3 regions of the Streptomyces sp. NPDC012474 genome follow, and region 1 is predicted to be linked to each of the others. Evidence: riboswitches for the same ligand, from Rfam matches in the RefSeq annotation. Region 1 holds a riboswitch; each other region holds the start of a gene.
The links. A riboswitch is a leader RNA that binds a small molecule or an ion and turns the genes downstream of it on or off. The one in region 1 is predicted to bind cyclic di-AMP.

Region 1 (7,148 bases):
CCGAAGCCGGAGCCGGAAGCCGGAAGCCGGAAGCCGGAACGATGGCAGCGGACCCGAGCCCAGCCGAAACGGAGGCAAGCGCGCTCCCATAAGCCGGATACGGTCGAGACGTGACCGACCAGCCCCAGAGCCAGCCCCAGCCCAGCACACCCGCGACCGCTCCCGACCTCTTCACCTGGGAGTTCGCGAGCGACCCCTACCCGGCCTACGCCTGGCTCCGCGAGCACAGCCCCGTCCACCGGACGCGGCTCCCCAGCGGTGTGGAGGCCTGGCTGGTCACGCGCTACGCCGATGCCAAGCAGGCACTTGCCGACAGCCGGCTCTCCAAGAACCCCGCGCATCACGACGAACCGGCGCACGCCAAGGGCAAGACCGGGATCCCGGGGGAGCGCAAGGCCGAGCTGATGACGCATCTGCTCAACATCGACCCGCCGGACCACACCCGGCTGCGCCGGCTGGTGTCCAGGGCGTTCACCCCGCGCCGGGTCGCCGAGTTCGCGCCACGGGTACAGGAGCTCACCGACACCCTCATCGACGGGTTCGCGCGGAAGGGATCCGCCGACCTGATCCACGAGTTCGCCTTCCCGCTCCCCATCTACGCCATCTGCGACCTGCTCGGCGTCCCGCGGGAGGACCAGGACGACTTCCGCGACTGGGCGGGCATGATGATCCGCCACCAGGGCGGGCCCCGGGGCGGTGTGGCGCGGTCCGTGAAGAAGATGCGCGGCTACCTCGCCGACCTCATCCACCGCAAGCGCGAGGTGCTTCCCGCCGAGCCCGCTCCCGGCGAGGACCTCATCTCCGGTCTCATCCGCGCCTCCGACCATGGCGAGCACCTCACCGAGAACGAGGTGGCGGCCATGGCTTTCATCCTGCTGTTCGCCGGTTTCGAGACCACCGTGAACCTGATCGGCAACGGCACCTACGCCCTGCTCACCCACCCCGGGCAGCGCGCACGGCTCCAGGCGTCCCTCGCCGCCGGGGAGACCGGCCTCCTGGAGACCGGCGTCGAGGAACTCCTGCGCTACGACGGCCCCGTCGAACTCGCCACCTGGCGCTTCGCCACGCAGCCGCTCACCCTCGCCGGGCAGCGCATCGAGGCGGGCGACCCCGTCCTGGTGGTCCTGGCCGCCGCGGACCGCGACCCGGAGCGGTTCGCCGATCCGGACGCGCTGGACCTCTCCCGCCGCGACAACCAGCACCTCGGGTACGGCCACGGCATCCACTACTGCCTCGGAGCGCCGCTCGCCCGGCTGGAGGGCCAGACCGCGCTCGCCACGCTCCTGACCCGCCTCCCGGACCTCCGGCTCGCGGCGGATCCGGCCGAGCTCAGATGGCGTGGCGGCCTCATCATGCGAGGGCTGCGCACCCTGCCGGTGGAGTTCGCGCCTTCCGGAAGTGACGAAACATCAGACCTGTGATCTTCACGTGATCTGCGCGGCATGAACTTGTGACAAGTGATCGACTGCCGATACGTTCACCCATCAACGCGGCGGGGAATCACGCCGCCTCGGTCACTGCTGTCTCGCGAAAGGTCTCCGTATGCTCTCCGGGAACGGTCGGCACCGCCGCCCCCGCCAGGCTCCGGCTCTCCTCGTGGCGGCCGGAGTGACCGGCTCCGCCATCGCGATCCCGCTCCTCGGGGCATCCGGTGCCAGCGCGGCCGACGGCACGACCTGGGACCGGGTCGCGGACTGCGAGACCGGCGGCGCCTGGAGCCAGAACAGCGGCAACGGCTACTACGGCGGCCTGCAGTTGTCCCAGGAGGACTGGGAGAAGCACGGCGGCCTCGACTACGCCGCGAGCGCCGATCTGGCCAGCCGCTCCCAGCAGATAGCCGTGGCCGAGAGAATCCTCGCCGGCCAGGGGGTCGGCGCGTGGCGTACCTGCGGGCTGCTCTCGGGGCTCGAGCAGGGCAAGGGATCGGAATCATCCGGCTCGTCCGAATCATCCGGCGAGGTGGACTCACCCGGATTGCTCGATTCGCTGGGTTCATCCCCTTCTGAGGGTCCTTCTTCATCTCCGTCGCCCGAGGCGTCGTCGCCTTCGAAGGACGAAACCGCCAAGAGCGACAAGTCGCCCGAATCCGAGGGCTCGTCGCAGGACCGGCAGCCCGAGGGCTCTCCGTCGGCCACCTCCGAGGACGGCAAGTCGGGCGACTCGCGGCAGGGTGACGACTCCTCGGCGTCGTCCGGCACCGGCTCCGGCCGCCATCGCGGTCCCAGCGCGGAGGAAACCCGCGCGCCCGAGGGTGACCGTACGGAGAAGTCCACGGGGCGTCACTCCGGGTCCGCCGACGAGAGTTCCGGCTACGCGTCCGAAGGTGCCTACATCGTGGGTGTCGGCGACAGTCTCTGGTCCATCGCCGACGCCCTTCGGGTCAGCGGCGGATGGCACGCGCTCTACGAGGGCAACGAGAACGCGGTCGGCACCGACCCGAACCTCATCCACCCCGGTCAGGCGCTCACGGTCGAGGGCGAAGCGGACGAGAGGTAGCTGTTCGGGCAGTGCGGAAACGGGGGACGAACTCACCGCGAAACCGGGTGAGTTCACGTCACCTTTCGCGCCGAATGTCCCGTATAAGCCCGGTGAGAGATAGATCTCAGAAGCCCTGATCGTCTTTGAAATTCCGTGGATCGCGTGTCTACGGTCGTGACCGCTCGTCACCGCGAGCCCCGGCTGCCGCAACGCCGAATCCTGCCAGCGGCCGTACGGGAACAGTCGTCGCGTCAAGCGCCGTAGGCAGGAGCGGGGGACCCAAGGTAAGTGCCCGACCGGCCGGTTGTGCCGGAAGGGCTTGGGGTGAAGCCGTGTCCCGGGAGGGGCGCGGCCGGGCAACTCAACCGGCCCGAACCCGACAGCTCACCTCGCAGGCGTCGGTGAGGGGATCTCTCCATGCTGTTTTCCGGCAAGGGCACGCACCGCCGTCCGTCCAAGGCCTCTCGGGTCATCGCCATCGCCGGTGTCACCGGTGCCGCCGTCGCCGCCCCGCTGATGGCGGCCGGCAACGCTTCCGCCGCCACCGCCTCCGAGTGGGACGCCGTCGCCCAGTGCGAGTCCGGCGGCAACTGGTCCATCAACACCGGCAACGGCTACTACGGCGGTCTGCAGTTCTCCGCCTCCACCTGGTCCGGCTACGGGGGCAGCAAGTACGCCTCCACCGCCGACCAGGCCACCAAGGCCCAGCAGATCGAGATCGCCGAGAAGGTCCTCGCGGGCCAGGGCAAGGGCGCCTGGCCGGTCTGCGGCAAGGGCCTGTCGAGCGCCGGCTACACCGGCGGCGGCTCCGCCGACGACTCCGGCAGCTCCTCGCAGAGCCAGCAGAGCACCGAGACCCGCCAGAGCGAGCAGCAGCCCGCCTCCCGCTCCGACGAGCGTCCGGCCGCCAAGAAGACCGTCACCACCCCGACCGGCAAGAAGGTCAAGAAGGGCGACGGCGAGTACAAGGTCGTCAAGGGCGACACCCTCAGCTCGATCGCCGCGGACCAGAAGGTCAAGGGCGGCTGGGAGAAGCTGTACCAGCTGAACAAGGACATCATCGACGATGCCAACCTCATCTACGTGGGCCAGCAGCTGCACCTGAAGTAGGCAGCGGCCCAACCGGCCCGCCCAGGGCCACGGGCTCCCCGCTCCGGTGCGTCATCCCCCGTACGCGCCGGAGCGGGGTTTTTTCTGCCCGACTTCGCGAACCGGCTTTGTTCCGTTCGGAAACAATTTGCTCTCGGTTCTGTCCATGGGGTGGGCGACCCGGTGGCCGATCGGCCGGAGCCGGTTAGGCTCATGTCGCGAGCCACCACGGCCCGCACCTCGCCGGGTCCACGCGACCCGCGTACCCGCGTCACATAAGAAGGAGATGCTCGTGCCGTCCATCGACGTCGTCGTAGCCCGGGAAATCCTGGACTCCCGAGGCAACCCCACGGTCGAGGTCGAGGTCGGCCTCGACGACGGCAGCACGGGTCGTGCCGCCGTCCCGTCCGGCGCCTCCACGGGCGCCTTCGAGGCCATCGAGCTCCGCGACGGCGACTCGAACCGCTACCTCGGCAAGGGCGTGGAGAAAGCCGTCCTCGCGGTCATCGAGCAGATCGGTCCGGAGCTGGTCGGCTACGACGCCACCGAGCAGCGCCTGATCGACCAGGCCATGTTCGACCTGGACGCCACCGACAACAAGGGCTCCCTCGGCGCCAACGCCATCCTCGGCGTCTCCCTCGCCGTCGCCCACGCCGCCTCCGAGGCCAGCGACCTGCCGCTGTTCCGCTACCTGGGCGGCCCCAACGCGCACCTGCTTCCGGTGCCGATGATGAACATCCTGAACGGCGGCTCGCACGCCGACTCCAACGTGGACATCCAGGAGTTCATGATCGCCCCGATCGGCGCGGAGTCCTTCTCCGAGGCCCTGCGCTGGGGCGCCGAGGTCTACCACACGCTGAAGAAGGTCCTGAAGTCGAAGGGCCTGGCCACCGGCCTCGGCGACGAGGGCGGCTTCGCCCCGAACCTCGGCTCCAACCGCGAGGCCCTCGACCTCATCCTCGAGGCCGTGAAGGAAGCCGGTTACACCCCCGGCGAGCAGATCGCCCTGGCGCTCGACGTCGCCGCGTCCGAGTTCTACAAGGACGGCGTCTACACCTTCGAGGGCAAGGAGCGCTCGGCGGCCGAGATGACCGAGTACTACGCGGAGCTCGTCGACGCGTACCCGCTCGTCTCCATCGAGGACCCGCTGTTCGAGGACGACTGGGACGGCTGGAAGGCCCTGACCGACAAGCTCGGCGACAAGGTCCAGATCGTCGGTGACGACCTGTTCGTCACCAACCCCGAGCGCCTCGCCCGCGGCATCGAGGAGGGCGCGGCCAACGCGCTCCTGGTCAAGGTCAACCAGATCGGATCGCTGACCGAGACCCTGGACGCCGTCGAGCTGGCCCAGCGCAACGGCTTCAAGTGCATGATGTCCCACCGCTCCGGCGAGACCGAGGACGTCACGATCGCCGACCTGGCCGTCGCCACCAACTGCGGCCAGATCAAGACCGGCGCCCCGGCCCGCTCCGAGCGCGTCGCCAAGTACAACCAGCTGCTGCGCATCGAGGAGATCCTCGACGACGCCGCGGTCTACGCCGGCCGCAGCGCGTTCCCGCGCTTCAAGGGCTGACCGCGAAAGGCCCGACCCGTAAGAGGCAGCGTCGTACGTACGTCCCCGTACCCGGTCCCGTACCGTGTCCGGGGACGTACGCGCGTATGACGGTGGAGCGGAGGCGGACACATGGCCGTGAAGGACCGGGACCGGTTCTCCACCGCGACCAGGATCCGGTTGCTCGGCGAGCAGACCGCGGCCCGGGTCTACCGCTCCCAGACCAAGCGTCAGGCCCGCCGCTCGCGGCTGACCGGCCGGGCGGCGCTGCTCGCGCTGGTGATGTGCTCGCTGATCGTGGCCCTGGCCTACCCGATGCGGGAGTACGTCTCGCAGCGCGCGGAGATCGACGACCTCCAGCGCGAACAGCGGCAGGCCCGTGAGCGCGTCGAACGGCTGCGCGATCTGAAGGCGCGCTGGCAGGACGACGCGTACGCCGAGCAGCAGATCCGGAAGCGGTTGCACTACGTCATGCCGGGGGAGACGGGCTTCATCGTCATCGACCCGCACGCGGCGAAGCAGTCGCGCACCGACCTGGGGGCGGCGGACCGCCCTTGGTACTCCAACGTCTGGGACGGCGTCGACAAGTCCGACGCCTCCGGCCAGTGACCTGACCTCCCAGCCGGCGATCAGAGAAAGACAGCCTGAAGACAGTCATGGAAACGCCCCCGCCGACCACCCCGCGCACCGAGCCCACCGACGCGGACGTCGAGGCCTTCAAGCAGCAGCTCGGCCGGCCCCCGCGCGGTCTGCGCGCGATCGCCCACCGCTGCCCGTGCGGACAGCCGGACGTCGTCGAGACGGCCCCGCGGCTGCCGGACGGGACGCCGTTCCCCACGCTGTACTACCTGACGTGCCCGCGCGCCGCCTCGGCGATCGGCACGCTGGAGGCCAACGGCGTGATGAAGGAGATGACCGAGCGGCTGGCCTCGGATCCGGAACTGGCGGCGGCGTACCGGGCCGCGCACGAGGACTACATCCGGCGGCGCGACGAGATCGAGGAGCTGAAGAACTTCCCGAGCGCGGGCGGCATGCCGGACCGGGTGAAGTGCCTGCACGTGCTGGTGGGGCACTCGCTCGCCGCGGGCCCGGGGGTGAATCCGCTCGGGGACGAGGCGATCGCGATGCTGCCCGAGTGGTGGCGCAAGGGGCCGTGCGTGACGACCGCCGAGGAGGACGCCCAGTGACCCGTGTCGCCGCCGTGGACTGCGGTACGAACTCCATCCGCCTGCTGGTCGCGGACGCGGACCCGGCCACCGGTGAGCTGGTCGACCTGGACCGCCGGATGACGATCGTGCGGCTCGGGCAGGGCGTGGACCGGACCGGCCGGCTCGCTCCCGAGGCGCTGCAGCGGACCTTCGCGGCGTGCCACGAGTACGCCGGGATCATCAAGGAGCACGGGGCGGAGCGGCTGCGGTTCGTGGCGACCTCGGCCTCCCGGGACGCCGAGAACCGGGACGAGTTCGTGCGCGGTGTGCTGGACATCCTGGGCGTCGAACCCGAGGTGATCTCCGGGGACCAGGAGGCGGCGTTCTCCTTCACCGGCGCCACCAAGGAGCTCGCGGGGGACGACCACCTCCCGAAGCCCTACCTGGTGGTGGACATCGGGGGCGGCTCGACCGAGTTCGTCGTGGGCGACGACCGGGTCCGGGCGGCCCGCTCGGTGGACATCGGCTGTGTCCGCATGACCGAGCGGCACCTGGTCAGGGACGGGGCGGTGAGCGACCCGCCGTCCGCGGAGCAGATCGCGGCGATGCGGGCCGACATCGAGGCCGCGCTCGACCTCGCCGAGGAGACGGTCCCGCTGCGCGAGGCGCGGACGCTGGTCGGCCTGGCCGGTTCGGTGACGACCGTGTCGGCGATCGCCCAGGAGCTGCCCGAGTACGACTCGCAGGCCATCCACCACTCCCGCTTCTCCCGCGAGCAGGTCCGCGAGATCACCGAGTGGCTGCTGCGCTCCACCCACGCCGAGCGCGCGGCCGTGCCCTCCATGCACCCGGGCCGGGTCGACGTGATCGGGGCGGGGGCC
Region 2 (7,148 bases), on a different contig from region 1:
CCGGTGACGTACTGACCGACGACGTGGCGCTGACGCGCGCCAAGACCTTCTTCGAGCAGGAGGCGCCCCTGGCCAGGTTCCTGTACGAGGACTGAGCGCCAGGCGTTGACGTTCTTCGCCGTGAAGCAACGCCCACGCCGCCGACCCGAACACCGCCGCGTACAGGGCCTGGAGGCCGTCAGCATGCGGATGGTGGTGGCCCTGCCGGAGCCGTTGGGTCCGAGGAAGCCGAAGACGCTGCCCGCCGGGACGGTCAGATCGAGACGGTCGACGGCGAGCTGTCCGCCGGAACGGTCAGCTCGAGACCGTCGACGGCGAGCTGTCCGTCGCCGTAGCGCTTGGTGAGCGCGTGGGTGGCGATGACCGGTTCCCCGGTCTCGGCCCGCGTCTCACACTGCTCCGGTTCTCCGGCGGACACCTCGCCCATCGGCTTCCTCGTTCTCTCGACGTCCCGTGCGGCTGCGGGACCTACTTGCCGGCGTCGGCCGCCTTCACGAGCGCGTCCTTGGTGACCAGGCCCGCGTAGACCTTGCCGTCGTCGGTGACGAGGGCGTTGACCAGGCGGGTCGAGAAGACCGTGCCCGAGCCGAACTTGCCCTGGACCTTGTCGCCGAGCGAGTCGATGAAGCCGCCGAACTCGCCGCCGGCCTTGCCCGAGGGCATACCCTCACCGCCGGTGTCGAAGGTGGCTATGGCGGTCCAGCCCTCGCCGATGGTCTTCATCCCGCCGGGGCCCTGGCCGGAGCCCTTCCCGGCCTTGGGGGCGTGGCCCGGCGCCTCGCCCAGGTCGAAGGGCTTGCCGGGGGCCTTGTGCGGCGTGTCGCCCGAGGCCTTGCCGGATGCCTTGCCGGCGTCCTTCTCCTCGGTGACCTTCGCCCCCTTGGGCGGGGCGAAGTCGAAGGTGGAGGCGGCCGGCCTGGCGAAGCTCACCTTCGTGAAGCCCGCGTCCACGACGGCCGAGCCACCGCTCGCCGGGGTCAGCGTGAACTTCAGCGGCATGCCGGTCTTCGCGTCCACGGCCACGGTGATGGCGCCGACCGTCGAGCCGGACTGCTTCGGCTTGACGACCAGCTTGTAGGCGTCCCGGCCGGCGACCTGGGCGGTGCCGTCCACGGTCACGGACGTGGTGTCGTCGACCGCCTTCAGGGCCTCCTCGGCGAAGTCCTTGGGCATGGCCGGCGGCTGCTGGTCCTTGCCGCGCTCCGGGCTGTCGGAGGAGGTCCCGTGGTAGACCTCGTTGGACTTGCTGTCGTAACCCCAGACGTCCTTGCCGTTGTGGATGAGGCTGTACTCGGCGGCGTTCTCCAGCAGCGACAGTTTCTGCTTGTCCGGGCCGTCTGCCGCGACGCGCAGGGTGTGCGTGCCGGAGGCCAGTTCGGTGAGTTTGGCCGTCGGGTCGGCGGAGGAGCCGCCCTCGCCCTTGCCCGTGGCACCGGACAGCAGGCCCGACTCCAGGCCGCCGAGGTTCGGCAGTCCGAGGTCCGTGCTGATCTTCACCGTGCCGGACAGCTGCTGGACGTCCGACTTGGCGATCTTCTCGATGAGTTGCTGTGCGGTGATCTTCGGGAGGTCGGGGTCCCCGGAGTCGGCGAGCGCGGGGACCAGCCCGATCGTCGCGGCGGCCACCCCCACCACCGTGACCGGGACGATGTACCGCGCGGCTTTGCGCCGCACGGAGCGCTGCTCGTCGCCCTCTCCGGCGGTCGTGCTGTCGTCGGATGCGTACGGTGCCATGTGTGCCCTACCTCCGTGATCGGCGGCGGCTGTCCGTGTCGTCCACGCACTCGTCCCTGAGCCGCCATTCTCACCCGAACAGGTGAGGAGTGGTGTCTTTCCGTGGTGTCCATCTGACCAAATCGGCCAGGGAGATACGTCAGACCCCGGGCTCAACTCCGTGTACTGCTGGGGTATGACACGGAAGGGCCGCTTCTCCCCCGACCCGTAGGGGTCGGACGGTACAGAGGCCCTAGCCGGCCCGGTGCACCACCGCGTCGCACAGCTCCAGGAGCGCCGTCTTCGCGGTGCACTCCGGCAGGGGTGCGAGCGCCGAACGGGCGTCCTGGGTGTAGCGGACGGTGTCCCGCCGGGCCTGCTCCAGCGCCGGGTGGGCCCGCAGCAGGCGCAGGGCCTCGGCGTGCCGGGCGTCGTCGGTGAGGTCGGAGTCGAGCAGGTCGCACAGGGCGGCGTCCTCGGCGAGTCCGAGCCGGGCCGCCCGCTCGCGCAGCCGCAGCACCGGCAGCGTGGGGATGCCCTCGCGCAGGTCGGTACCCGGCGTCTTGCCGGACTCGTGGGAGTCGGAGGCGATGTCCAGGACGTCGTCCGCGAGCTGGAAGGCGACGCCGAGCCGCTCGCCGTACTGGGTCAGGACGTCCACGACCGTGTCGTCGGCGCCGGACATCATCGCGCCGAACCGGCACGACACGGCGACCAGCGAGCCGGTCTTGCCGCCCAGCACGTCGAGGTAGTGCTCGACGGGGTCCCGGCCGTCCTGCGGTCCGGCCGTCTCCAGGATCTGGCCGGTCACCAGCCGCTCGAACGCCTCGGCCTGCACCCGCACGGCCTCCGGGCCGAGGTCGGCCAGGATGTGCGAGGCGCGGGCGAAGAGGAAGTCGCCGGTGAGGACCGCGACGGAGTTGTCCCAGCGGGCGTTCGCGCTCGCGACGCCGCGGCGCACGGAGGCCTCGTCCATCACGTCGTCGTGGTACAGCGTGGCGAGGTGGGTCAGCTCCACGACGACGGCCGACGGCACGATCCCGGGCGCGTACCGGTCACCGAACTGGGCGGAGAGCATCACCAGCAGGGGGCGGAACCGCTTGCCTCCGGCCCGCACCAGGTGCTGGGCGGCCTCCGTGATGAAGGGCACCTCGCTCTTGGTGGCCTCGAGCAAGCCTTCCTCGACAGCCGCCAGTCCGGCCTGGACATCGGCTTCCAGAGCCTGGTCCCGCACGCTCAGCCCGAACGGCCCGACGTCGGTCACGAGGGGTCTCCTGTCTGCTGTGTCTGCCGGTGGTTACGCGGATTGTCGATAGGTCGCTGCCCACACTCCGGCCAGCGTATCCGGTCACGTTTCGATCACCGCCAGCACCCAGGGTTACAGGCCGGGCGGTATCCGATCACGACCGTTATGTTTTCGATCAACCTATAAGAACAGATATAAATCGACTTACCCAGAGGTAGCGAACTATGCACGATTTGCCGAGAAGAGTCGGTGAATTCCTCTTGGTAGAAATTGCCCCACAGACTCGTGATCAGTGAGTTGAATCACTTGTCCCCCTTTTCCGTCCCGCCTCGGCATCGGCCCGTACCACCTTCCCCCGAACGCCAGTTGAGCCTTGGCTGCCGCAAAGGATCAAGCGGCCAAAACAACCCCGACCAAGGTCAACCGCTCGATGTGTGACTGAGGCGCTTGTTCCCGACATGTGCTCTCGCATACGTTCCCGGCCTGTCCGGCGGACGCCCAATCCTGCCGCCGCCCGGACTCCCCACCAACCGACTCACTCACGCAGGGCAGGAGCGGGGGACCCAGGTAAGTCGCCGGTCCGCACAGCGGCACGGCTCGGGGTGAAGCCGCGCACGGCACACAGCGCCGTACGCGGCCGGGCACCTCCCGGCCCGAACCCGACAGCTCACCTCGCAGGCGCCGGAGAGGAATATCGCCATGGCCGGACGAGGCAAGCACCGTCGCCCCAGAACCAACCCGCTGACCCGAGGCTTCATCGCCGCCGGTACCGGAGGAGCCGCACTCACCCTGCCGCTCCTCGGTGCCACGCACGCGAGCGCCGCCGAACCCCAGAGCGCACCCGCCGCCGCACAGTCCGTGCCGCAGGCGGCCCAGCCCGCCAAGTCCCTCCCGTACACCGTGGTCAAGGGCGACTCGCTTGCCCGCATCGCGGACAAGTACGACGTCTCGGGTGGCTGGAAGCAGCTGTACAAGGACAACCGCGCGGCCGTCGGTGACGACCCGAAGCTGATCCACCCGGGTCTGAAGCTGACGGTGAAGACCACCAAGACGGACACCGCGAAGAAGACGGCGACCAAGTCGTCCGCCCCCGCCAAGCCGGCCGCCGAGCCCGCCGGCGGCGTCACCCAGGCCACCCAGGCGTCCGTGAAGACCTACCCGGACAACCTCGACGGGTGGATCCGCGAGGCGCTGGACATCATGGCGCAGAAGGGGATCCCCGGGTCCTACGACGGCATCCACCGCAACATCATGCGTGAGTCGTCCGGCAACCCCCAGGCGATCAACAACTGGGACTCCAACGCCGCCAAGGGCACCCCGTCCAAGGGTCTCCTCCAGACCATCGACCCGACCTTCCAGGCCTACCACGTGGACGGCACGTCGTGGGACCCGTACGACCCGGTCGCCAACATCACCGCGGCCTGCAACTACGCGGCCGACCGCTACGGCTCGATCGACAACGTCAACGGCCCGTACTGAGCCGCCCCGCCCAGCAGTCGTTCGAGGACGACGGCGATGCCGTCGTCCTCGTTCGACAGGGTGACCTCGTCGGCCACGGCCTTGAGTTCGGGATGGGCGTTGGCCATCGCCACGCCGTGGCCGGCCCAGTCGAACATCGGGATGTCGTTGGGCATGTCACCGAAGGCGATGGTGTCCGCCGGTCGCAGCCCCAGATGCTCGGCGGCCAGCGCCAGGCCCGTCGCCTTGGTGATCCCGCACGGCTGGAGTTCGACCGTGCCGGGCCCCGACATCGTCACCGTCGCCAGTGAGCCGACCACCGAGCGGGCCGTCGCCGCCAACTCGTCGTCCGACAGATGGGGATGGCGCAGCAGCACCTTGCTGATGGATTCACCCCACAGTTCGTCGCGGCGGTCGACCCGCACGGCGGGCAGGGTCGGGTGCGGCATCAGGTAGCCCGGCTCGATCAGCGTGAGCCCGTCGACCCCGTCCTGGTCGACCGCCGCGTACACCTGCCCCACCTCGGCCTCGATCTTGCCCAGGGCGGTCTCCGCCAGCTCCCGGTCCAGGGTGATGGACCACAGCAGCCGGTCCGCGCCGGCGTCGTACACCTGCGCGCCCTGCCCGCACACCGCGAGCCCCGTCGCGCCGAGGTCGTCCAGGAGCGGCCGCACTCTCGGCGCCGGCCGGCCCGTCACCACGAGGTGCTGGGCACCGGCGTCCGCCACCCGCGCGAGCGCGGCGAGAGACCGGTCGGAGAGGGTGTCGTCGCCGCGCAGCAGCGTCCCGTCCAGATCGGTGGCGATGAGTGAATATGCGATGGGTGCGGCCATGATCAGAGAATACGGACAGCGCGCCCCTTCGTTTCATCGTACGACCCACGCCGATTGCCCGGTTGAAGGCCTCTGCACCGGTTGGCAACAACATGCTCCGCTACCTACCCGTGGGGCCGCATCGAGCGGTACCTTCCAAGTGTCCAGGGGGGACTTGATCGGGGGGTCGGGTTGAGCAGTGGGCGCATTCGTGTGGCCGGGCCCGGGGAGCTCGGCGAAGGGGAGAGGGAGCGCTGGCGTGCGCTGCGGGCGGCCTGCGAGACACCGCGCAACCCCTTCATGGAGCCGGAGTTCACCGAAGCCGTCGGCCGGGTCAGGCCCAGGGCGCGGGTGGCCGTGGTGTACGAGGGGCTGGAACCGGCCGGGTTCCTGCCCTATGAGCGCGGCCCGTTGGGGCAGGGCCGGGCGATCGGCCTCGGTGTCTCGGACGCCCAGGGCGCGATCCTGCGGCCGGGTCTGGACCTGGAGACGGACCAACTGCTGAGGGCTTGCTCGGTGTCGAGCTTCGCCTTCGACAACCTGGAGGCCGAGCAGCGGCTGTTCGTCCGGTACGCGGCCGAGGAGCACGCCACCTACGTCATCGACGTGGAGAAGGGCTACGAGACATACGAGTCGGTGCTGCGCGCACAGTCGCCGAAGTTCCTGAAGACCACGCTGGCCAAGGAGCGCAAGCTGGGCCGGCACGCCGGTGACCTGCGGTTCGTGTTCGACGAACGCGAACCGGCCGCGCTGCGCACGCTCATGGAGTGGAAGTCCGCCCAGTACCGCAGGACCGGCCGCCGGGACCGGTTCGCCCAGGAGTGGATCACCGGGCTCGTCGGGCAGCTGGCCCGGACCCGGGCACCGGAGTGCAGCGGCACGCTGTCGGTGCTGTACGCCGGTGAGCGGCCCGTCGCCGCGCACTTCGGGCTGCGTTCGTCCTCGGTGCTGGCCTGCTGGTTCCCGGCGTACGACCCGGAGTTCGCGAAGTTCTCACCCGGTCTCGTGCTGCACCTGCGCATGGCCGAGGCGGCGGCCGCCGACGGCATCGGCACGCTCGACCTGGGACGGGGCGCGGCCGAGTACAAGGACGCCCTGAAGACGGGCGAACTGCCCGTGTACGAAGGTGCGGTGACCCGGCCGGGGGCCGGCGCGGCACTGCACTGGCTGAGCCGCGAGCCCACACGCCGCGCGCACAGCTTCGTCCGCGGCAGGCCGCGGCTCGCGTCGCTGGCCGCACGGACGCTGAAGGGCGCGGCTCGGCTGCGCCGTACCTGACACACAAGGGGGGTGGGCGCATGGCCCGTTCGGCGCGTGCGCAGGAGGAGATCCGGCGGTTCCTGGACATCGGGGCGGTGCAGGTCGCCGAGCTGGACCTCGACGGTGACCAGGCGGTGCTCAGACCCGGCCCGGGGAGCCCGCCCGTGACGCACGGCGAGGTGTTCGTGCTGGTCAGGAGGGGCGGCCGACCGGTGGGCACGCTGCTCGGGCGAGTGCCGGAGGGGGCGGACCCCAGGGCCGTGCTGGCGGAGCGGGCGCGGGCGGAGCACGCGCCGGCCGTCTTCGGCGGACCCGGGGAGCCGCCGTTCACGAGTGTCGTCGTCGCCACCCGGGAGCGCGCCGGGCAGCTGGCCCGGGCGCTGGACTCGCTGCTGGCGCAGGACCATCCGCGGTTCGAGATCGTCGTCGTCGACAACGCGCCCGTCACGAACGAGACGCGGGAGCTGATCGAGCGGAAGTACGCCGAGCGCGTGCGCTACGTCCGTGAGCCTGTTCCGGGGCTCGCGGGCGCGCACAACGCGGGGCTGGACGCCGTGCACGGCGAGGTGGTCGCCTTCACCGACGACGACGTGGTCGCCGACCCGAGCTGGCTGACCGAGCTGAGCGCGCCCTTCGCCGCCGACGCCGGGCTGGGGTGC
Region 3 (7,148 bases), on a different contig from region 1:
ACGTCCCCCACGGATCCCAGGGCGACATCGTGCGCGTGCACCCCGGCGAGGAGTGGCTCCACGTGCTGCGCGGCCGGCTGCGGCTGCGGCTCGGAGACACCACGCACCGGCTGGCGGCCGGCGACAGCGCCCACTTCGACTCGCTCACCCCGCACCGGATCGCCGCCGAGGACCACGACGGCGTCGAGCTGCTCTTCGTACACACCCTGCTGCAGAGCCCCACGGCCGGCCTGTGCCTGGGCCCCACCCCTGGAGACGTGTCATGAGGGACATGGAGGAGAAGTTCCCCCGCGCCCTGTGGGTGAGGCTGTTCGTCTACCTCATCGCAGGCCACATCTTCGCCGCGTTCGTCTATCTGCTGTTCGAGGTCGGGGCGAAGTAGCGCCCGCCCGGGTGTCTCAGTCGAGGAGCCGCTCGCGCAGCCGCTCCCGGGTCTCCGGGGTGAGCTTCAGCCCCTTCTCCAGGTAGGTGTCGACGCCGCCCCAGGTCTGCTCGATGGTGTCGAAGGCCGCCGTCAGGTACTCGGCGCGCGCGTCGAAGAGCGGGCTGAGCAGGTCCATGACCTCGGGGGAGTAGGCCGAGGCGGCGGAGCTGCTGCGGTGCACCTTGTAACGGCGGTGCTTCGCGTTCGACTTCAGGTAGTCGTCGACGATCGCCTCGCGCTCGACACCCACCGCGAGCAGCGTCACCGCGACGGACAGACCCGCGCGGTCCTTGCCGGCGGCGCAGTGCATCAGTGCGGGGACGCTGTCCTGTGCGAGCGCGTGCAGCACCCGGGAGTGCTCACCGGTGCGGTCCTTGATGATCATGCGGTACGAGGCGATCATCCGGTCCGCGCCCTTGCCGTCCGAGAGGATCGCGCGCAGCTGGTCCAGGTCGCCGTCGCGGACCATCCTCCAGAACTCGGCGCCGTCGGCGGGATCGCTCAGCGGCAGGTTCACATTGCGCACGCCCGGCAGCGCGACGTCCGGCCCTTCGAGCCTCTGGTCGGCGGCGTTGCGGAAGTCGAAGATCGTGTGCAGGCCCAGCGTGGTCAGGAAGGCGGCGTCCTCCCCGGTCGCGTGGGCGAGGTGGCCGCTGCGGAACAGCACGCCCTGGCGCACCCGTCGCCCGTCCACGGTCGGAAGTCCGCCCACGTCACGGAAGTTGCGCACTCCGGCCAGCTCCGGCTCGGTCGACGGCACCTGCTGTGTCACGAGGGCTCCTCCCCTTCGGCGCCGCCGGCGCGGCTCGTCGACGGGCGTCACTCGACGATACGACATGCCTGCCTGGGGCAATGAGTTGTCCACAGGCGTTGCCCGCAGCCCCCGCGGCCCTTGATGATGTTGCCGCCTGGTCGCACCTGGTCGGGCTTGTTCGAATCTGTGAGGGCATGATGCTGGAGATCTCCGAAGACGGTCGTACGTGGGTGCTCTCCGGGCCGGCCAGCAGCTACGCCGTCCATGTCACCGACCGGGACGAGCTGCTGCACCTGCACTGGGGACCCCGGATCGGGCTCGCCGACGCCGAGGCCCTCGCCGTCCGGCCGCTGCCGGAGTACTGGCCCTTCGAGTCCCCGCTCGACGGACGCGAGGAGTACCCGGTCGAGGGCGGCCCCCGGTTCGTCCGCCCCGCCCTGTCCGTGCGCACGGCCGAGAGGCGCGGCACCGAATGGCTCTTCGAGGGGCACGACGCCGAGGACGGCGAGCTGCGGCTCCGGTTCCGCGACGGCGACCTGGCCGTCACGCTGCACTACCGGACGCCCTCCGCGACGGACGTCGTCGAGCGCTGGGTGACCCTGGACAACCGGGGGCCGGCCGTCGAGCTGCTGCGCGCCGACTCCGCGACCTGGACCCTGCCCGACCGCGAGGCCTGGCGGCTGTCCCAGCTGCACGGCCGCTGGGGGGCCGAGTCCCGGCTGACGCGCTCCGGCCTCACCCACGGCGAGAAGGTCATCGGCAGCCGCCGCGGCCACACCTCCCACCAGCACCTGCCGTGGGTCGCGCTGGACACCGACGCCACCGAGGAACGCGGCGAGGTCTACGGCTGCGCCCTGGGCTGGTCCGGGTCCTGGCGCATCACCGTGGCCCAGCTCCCTGACGCGCGCGTGCAGATCACCGGCGGGGCGGGCTGGGACGACTCGGGCCTGCTGACGCTGGGCGCGGGGGAGTCGTACACGACCCCGGTCTTCGCCGGGCTCTGGAGCGACGGCGGTTTCGGCGGGGCGAGCCGCGCCTGGCACGCCTACCAGCGGGCGCATGTGATCCCGGACGCGGGCCGGGACCGGCCGGTGCTGTTCAACTCCTGGGAGGCCACCGAGTTCGACATCTCCGAGGAGCAGCAGCGGGCGCTCGCCGAGCGGGCGGCCGCCATGGGTGTCGAGCTCTTCGTGGTCGACGACGGCTGGTTCGGGGCGCGCACCAGCGACCGGGCCGGGCTCGGCGACTGGAGCCCCAACCCCGACCGCTTCCCAGGCGGGCTGAAGCCCCTCGCCGACCACGTGCACGGCCTCGGCATGCAGTTCGGGATCTGGGTCGAGCCCGAGATGGTCAACCCGGACAGCGACCTGTACCGCGCGCACCCCGACTGGGTGCAGTACCAACCGGGACGAAAGCGGACGGAGTTCCGCAATCAGCTCGTACTCAACCTCGCCCGCGAGGACGTCCGGGAGTACCTGTGGGAGCAGCTCGACGGGCTCCTCTCCCGAGCGCCGGTCGACTACGTCAAGTGGGACTTCAATCGCTGCTTCACCGACGCCGGCTGGCCGGACGACCCCTACCCGCAGCGGCTGTGGGTCGACCACGTGCACGGCCTGTACGCCCTGCTGGACCGGTTGCGGGCCGCCCACCCCGGCGTGGCCTTCGAGTCCTGCTCGGGCGGCGGCGGGCGGATCGACCTCGGTGTGCTGAGCCGCACGGACCAGGTGTGGACCTCCGACAACACCGACCCGCTCGACCGGCTCGCCATCCAGCACGGCTTCAGCCAGATCCATCCGGCCCGGGTCATGGCCGCCTGGGTCACCGACAGTCCGAACGCCATGCTCAATCGGCGGGCCAGCTCCCTGCGGTTCCGGTTCGTCAGCGCCATGGCCGGGGTGCTGGGGGTCGGCGGCGATCTCACGCGGTGGACGCGGGAGGAGCTCGCCGAGGCGCGGGAGTGGGTGGGGCTCTACAAGGGGATCCGGCCCGTGGTGCAGCGCGGCGACCAGTACCGGCTGCGTCCCCCGCGGGGCGGGCTGAGCGCGGTGCAGTACGTCCTCGGCGACGAGACGGTCGTCCTCGCCTGGCTCCAGGCGCAGCGCTACGGCGAGCCCGTACCTGCGCTCCGGATGCGTGCCCTCGACCCGACCGCGTCGTACGAATGCCTCGAAACGGGTGAAGTCCACCGCGGGGCCGTGCTGCTTCATCACGGACTGCGGGTCGGCCTGCGAGGGGATCTGAACGCCGTGGTCGTCCGTCTTAAGCGGAAGTAGGCGTTCTGTCCGAATAGGGCGATTGAGCCGCTTAGGGATAACGTGCCCCGATCGTAAAGGAGATGAGGTCGGGGTGCGTGACCATCGTCATATTCGTGACGATCTGTTGTCGCCATGTTCACGTAATTCACGCATTGTTCAGGGCGGTTGGGAAAAGCGGGAGATCGGTAATCCACGCTCGGTGACCGCGGATGTGTCGACGCGTCAAGAGAAACACCGTCACGGGCAACCGCAAGCTTGTCCGTTTGCGTCCTGGTCGCTTACGTTCCACACCAATCCGGACGGACGCCTAATCCTGCCGCCGACCGGAGCCCGCACACACTGACCCGACGTACGGCAGGAGCGGGGGACCCACAGGTAAGACGCCTGTTCCGGTTCCCGGAACGGCTTGGGGTTAAGCCGCGCCCAGGCGCGGCCGGGCATCTCCAGCCCGCACCCGACAGCTCACCTCGCAGGCGACGGAGAGGAATTCGCCATGCCCGCGAAGGGTAAGCACCGCCGTCCCAAAGCCCAGCGTTTCACCCGCTCCATCGCCGTCGCCGGAACCGGCGGAGCCGCTCTCGCGCTGCCGCTCATGGGGGCCGCCGGCGCCCATGCCGCCACCCCGCAGTCGGCTCCCGAAAAGGCCGTCCAGTCGGCCCCGGCGGCCGAGAAGAAGGCCGCCGAAAAGGCGACCGGCGCCCGCACGTACACCGTGCAGGCCGGCGACTATCTCGCGAAGATCGCCGACGATCAGAACGTCAGCGGCGGCTGGAAGAAGCTCTACGCCGACAACCGTGACGCCGTCGGCTCCGACCCGTCGCTGATCCACCCGGGTCTGAAGCTGTCGATCGGCAAGCAGGCGGCGAGCGCGCCGCAGTCCTCGGCCCCGTCCGCGCCGAAGGCCTCCGCCCCGAAGCCCCCGGCCTCCCAGCCGTCCGCCGGCGAGTCCTCCGCGCAGGCGGAGACCGCCGCGAAGCCGGCCGCCGCCAAGCCCGCCGCCGAGAGCAACGCCGGCGGCTACAGCCTCCCGGTCGCCGGTGCCACCGTCAGCACCCCGTACCGCATGTCCGGCAGCATGTGGTCCAGCGGCTACCACACCGGTGTCGACTTCGTCGTCCCGACCGGCACCTCCCTCAAGGCCGTCGGCGCCGGCACGGTCGTCTCCGCCGGCTGGGGCGGCGCCTACGGCAACCAGGTCGTCATCAAGCTCGCCGACGGCCACTACGCCCAGTACGCCCACCTGTCCCAGCTCTCCGTCTCGGCCGGCCAGACCGTGACCGCCGGGCAGCAGGTCGGCCTGTCGGGCGCGACGGGCAACGTGACCGGACCGCACCTGCACTTCGAGATCCGCACCACGCCGGACTACGGCTCGGACATGGACCCGGTCGCCTTCCTGCGCTCGCACGGCGTCTCCGTCGGCTGACCGGCCGCACGACCACCTGCCTGACACGCGGCCGAAGGCCGGACCCCGATCCCCGGGTCCGGCCTTCGACGTGTGCGCACGGTCGGCCGTGTCAAGGGATCGACATGCGGCGGCAGTTGGGACAGAGTGATCCCGCCCGGAGTGCAAGCGCTTTCCAGAGTCTTCCCGAGGAGCTGTGTCCCGTGCCGACCACCCGCAGAGCGTTCGGAGCCCTGGCCGCCGGAGCCGCCCTGGCGGCCCTCGCCCCCACGGCCGCCGCGCACGCCGCACCCCGTCACCGTCGCCTCCTCGCCCGCGACGACTTCTGCCACGGCCTCGGCCAGTGGGTCACCGAACTCCAGGACGGCGGCGCCGTCACCGCCTCCCGCGGCATCCTGGAGATCGACGTGCCGAGCGGCGCGACCGTGTGGTTCAGGCAGCGGCTCGAAGGGCCGTACGTCCTCGAGTACACCGCGACCCCCGTCTCCGACGGCGGGGTCAACGACCGGGTCTCGGACCTCAACAACTTCTGGAACGCGACCGACGTACGCTCCCCGGGCGACCTCTTCGCGACTGCGCGCGGCGGCGCCCTCGACGAGTACGACCACCTCACGACGTACTACGCGGGGTACGGGGCCAACTACAACACCACGACCCGGCTGCGCCGCTACGTCGGCGAACCCGGCGTCCGCCCCCTGGTGTTCGACTACACCGAACCGCTGCTGGTCCCGAACGAGCCCAACCGGGTCCGGATCGTCTCCGACGGCTCGACGGTCCGGTGGTGGAACAACGGGCGGCTCGTCTTCGACCACACCGACCCACAGCCCTACACGAGCGGCCACTTCGCCTTCCGGACCGTCTGGAGCCATTTCCGGATCAGTGGATTCCGGGTCTGGCGGCTCACCCCGAAACATCCCTGACAAGCGGTGTATTCCGGAGTTTGCGAACGCTTTGGGAGTGGCTTATCTCACCGCCCGTCAATCCCTTCCTACGGTCGCGTAGGTCACATTCGAAGGTGAATCATGAGCTGCTGTGGCAGACGATTCGAAGAATGACAGCAGAGCAGTGATCGGGTCGTACGTGGCGGTGGGGGACAGCTTCACCGAGGGCGTCGGTGATCCCGGCCCCGACGGGGCGTTCGTCGGCTGGGCCGACCGGTTCGCCGTCCTGCTCGCCGACCGCAGGCCCGAGGGCGACTTCCGATACACCAATCTCGCCGTACGCGGAAAACTCCTCGACCAGATCGTGGCGGACCAGGTTCCGCGGGCCGTCGACATGGCCCCGGACCTCGTCTCGTTCTGCGCCGGGGGCAACGACATCATCCGGCCGGGCACCGACCCGGACGAGGTGGCCGAGCGCTTCGAGCGTGCTCTGGCCCAGCTCACCGCCGTGTCCGGCACGGTCATGGTGACGACCGGCTTCGACACCCGTGGCGTGCCCGTGCTCAAGCACCTGCGCGGCAAGATCGCCACGTACAACGGACACGTCCGGGCCATCGCCGACCGGTACGGCTGCCCCGTGCTCGACCTGTGGTCCCTGCGCAGCGTGCGAGACCGCAGGGCCTGGGACGCGGACCGGCTGCACCTGTCGCCCGAGGGGCACACGCGCGTGGCGCTCCGCGCGGGCCAGGTGCTCGGCCTCGAGGTGCCGGCCGACCCCGAGCAGGAGTGGCCTCCGCTGCCCCCGCGCGGCGTACTCGACGCGCGGCGGGACAACGTCGCGTGGGCGCGCGAGTTCCTGGTGCCGTGGATCGGGCGCCGGCTGCGCGGGGAGTCGTCGGGCGACCATGTGACGGCCAAGGGGGCGCTGTCGCCGGACGACATCAGGATGCGGATCGCATCGGTGGCGTGAGAGCGGCTCCTGCGCGTGCGGGCGGCGCCGGTCGGAACCGGCGCCGCCCGCAGGCGTCGCAGCCGCGTCTGCGGCGTGATGCGAACGACAGGCCCTAAGGGGTCAGCCGCTCTTCACGGGCCAGGCCCAGCTCACGGATCAGCGCCTCCTCCACCCATTCCTGGGCCCGCGATCGCGGCACCGCGCCGTAGGACGTCAGCTGGACGGCGAGGCCGTCGAGGAGGGCGGTGAGACGCAGGGCCGTACCGGCCGGGTCCGGGCAGCGGAACTCGCCGGCGGCCACGCCCTCCGCGATGACCTCGCCGAGGGCCGCCTTCCACTGCCGGTCGAGGTCCTGGGCGACCTCCCGCAGCGTCGGATCGCGCAGCGCCGCCGCCCAGCCCTCGATCCACAGCCGCCAGCCCTTGGCCTGCCCGGTCGGGGCGTACCACCGTACGGCCGACCGCAGCCGGCGCAGCGCGG

Region 2: linked by a shared signal. The riboswitch ahead of ACFY9S_RS08930 (transglycosylase SLT domain-containing protein) and the one ahead of ACFY9S_RS33145 (transglycosylase family protein) in region 1 are both predicted to bind cyclic di-AMP.
Region 3: linked by a shared signal. The riboswitch ahead of ACFY9S_RS11670 (peptidoglycan DD-metalloendopeptidase family protein) and the one ahead of ACFY9S_RS33145 (transglycosylase family protein) in region 1 are both predicted to bind cyclic di-AMP.

The regions. Positions count from the first base shown of each region.
Region 1 covers NZ_JBIBEP010000020.1:45,200-52,347, reverse strand. The annotation lists gene ACFY9S_RS33155 (cytochrome P450) at 111-1,421, shown strand; gene ACFY9S_RS33150 (transglycosylase family protein) at 1,543-2,496, shown strand; cyclic di-AMP (ydaO/yuaA leader) riboswitch at 2,725-2,891, shown strand; gene ACFY9S_RS33145 (transglycosylase family protein) at 2,896-3,588, shown strand; gene eno (phosphopyruvate hydratase) at 3,860-5,140, shown strand; gene ACFY9S_RS33135 (septum formation initiator family protein) at 5,252-5,728, shown strand; gene ACFY9S_RS33130 (DUF501 domain-containing protein) at 5,776-6,306, shown strand; gene ACFY9S_RS33125 (exopolyphosphatase) at 6,303-7,148, shown strand, end outside.
Region 2 covers NZ_JBIBEP010000003.1:175,920-183,067, reverse strand. The annotation lists gene ACFY9S_RS08950 (NAD(P)H-dependent oxidoreductase) at 1-95, shown strand, start outside; partial or broken gene ACFY9S_RS08945 (hypothetical protein) at 180-427, opposite strand; gene ACFY9S_RS08940 (outer membrane lipoprotein carrier protein LolA) at 469-1,734, opposite strand; gene ACFY9S_RS08935 (polyprenyl synthetase family protein) at 1,967-2,977, opposite strand; cyclic di-AMP (ydaO/yuaA leader) riboswitch at 3,478-3,653, shown strand; gene ACFY9S_RS08930 (transglycosylase SLT domain-containing protein) at 3,659-4,438, shown strand; gene ACFY9S_RS08925 (Cof-type HAD-IIB family hydrolase) at 4,402-5,250, opposite strand; gene ACFY9S_RS08920 (GNAT family N-acetyltransferase) at 5,422-6,507, shown strand; gene ACFY9S_RS08915 (glycosyltransferase) at 6,528-7,148, shown strand, end outside.
Region 3 covers NZ_JBIBEP010000004.1:213,328-220,475, reverse strand. The annotation lists gene ACFY9S_RS11690 (helix-turn-helix domain-containing protein) at 1-266, shown strand, start outside; gene ACFY9S_RS11685 (DUF6126 family protein) at 263-382, shown strand; gene ACFY9S_RS11680 (tyrosine-protein phosphatase) at 399-1,196, opposite strand; gene ACFY9S_RS11675 (alpha-galactosidase) at 1,376-3,451, shown strand; cyclic di-AMP (ydaO/yuaA leader) riboswitch at 3,761-3,922, shown strand; gene ACFY9S_RS11670 (peptidoglycan DD-metalloendopeptidase family protein) at 3,927-4,856, shown strand; gene ACFY9S_RS11665 (DUF6250 domain-containing protein) at 5,039-5,755, shown strand; gene ACFY9S_RS11660 (SGNH/GDSL hydrolase family protein) at 5,901-6,686, shown strand; gene ACFY9S_RS11655 (TetR family transcriptional regulator C-terminal domain-containing protein) at 6,781-7,148, opposite strand, start outside.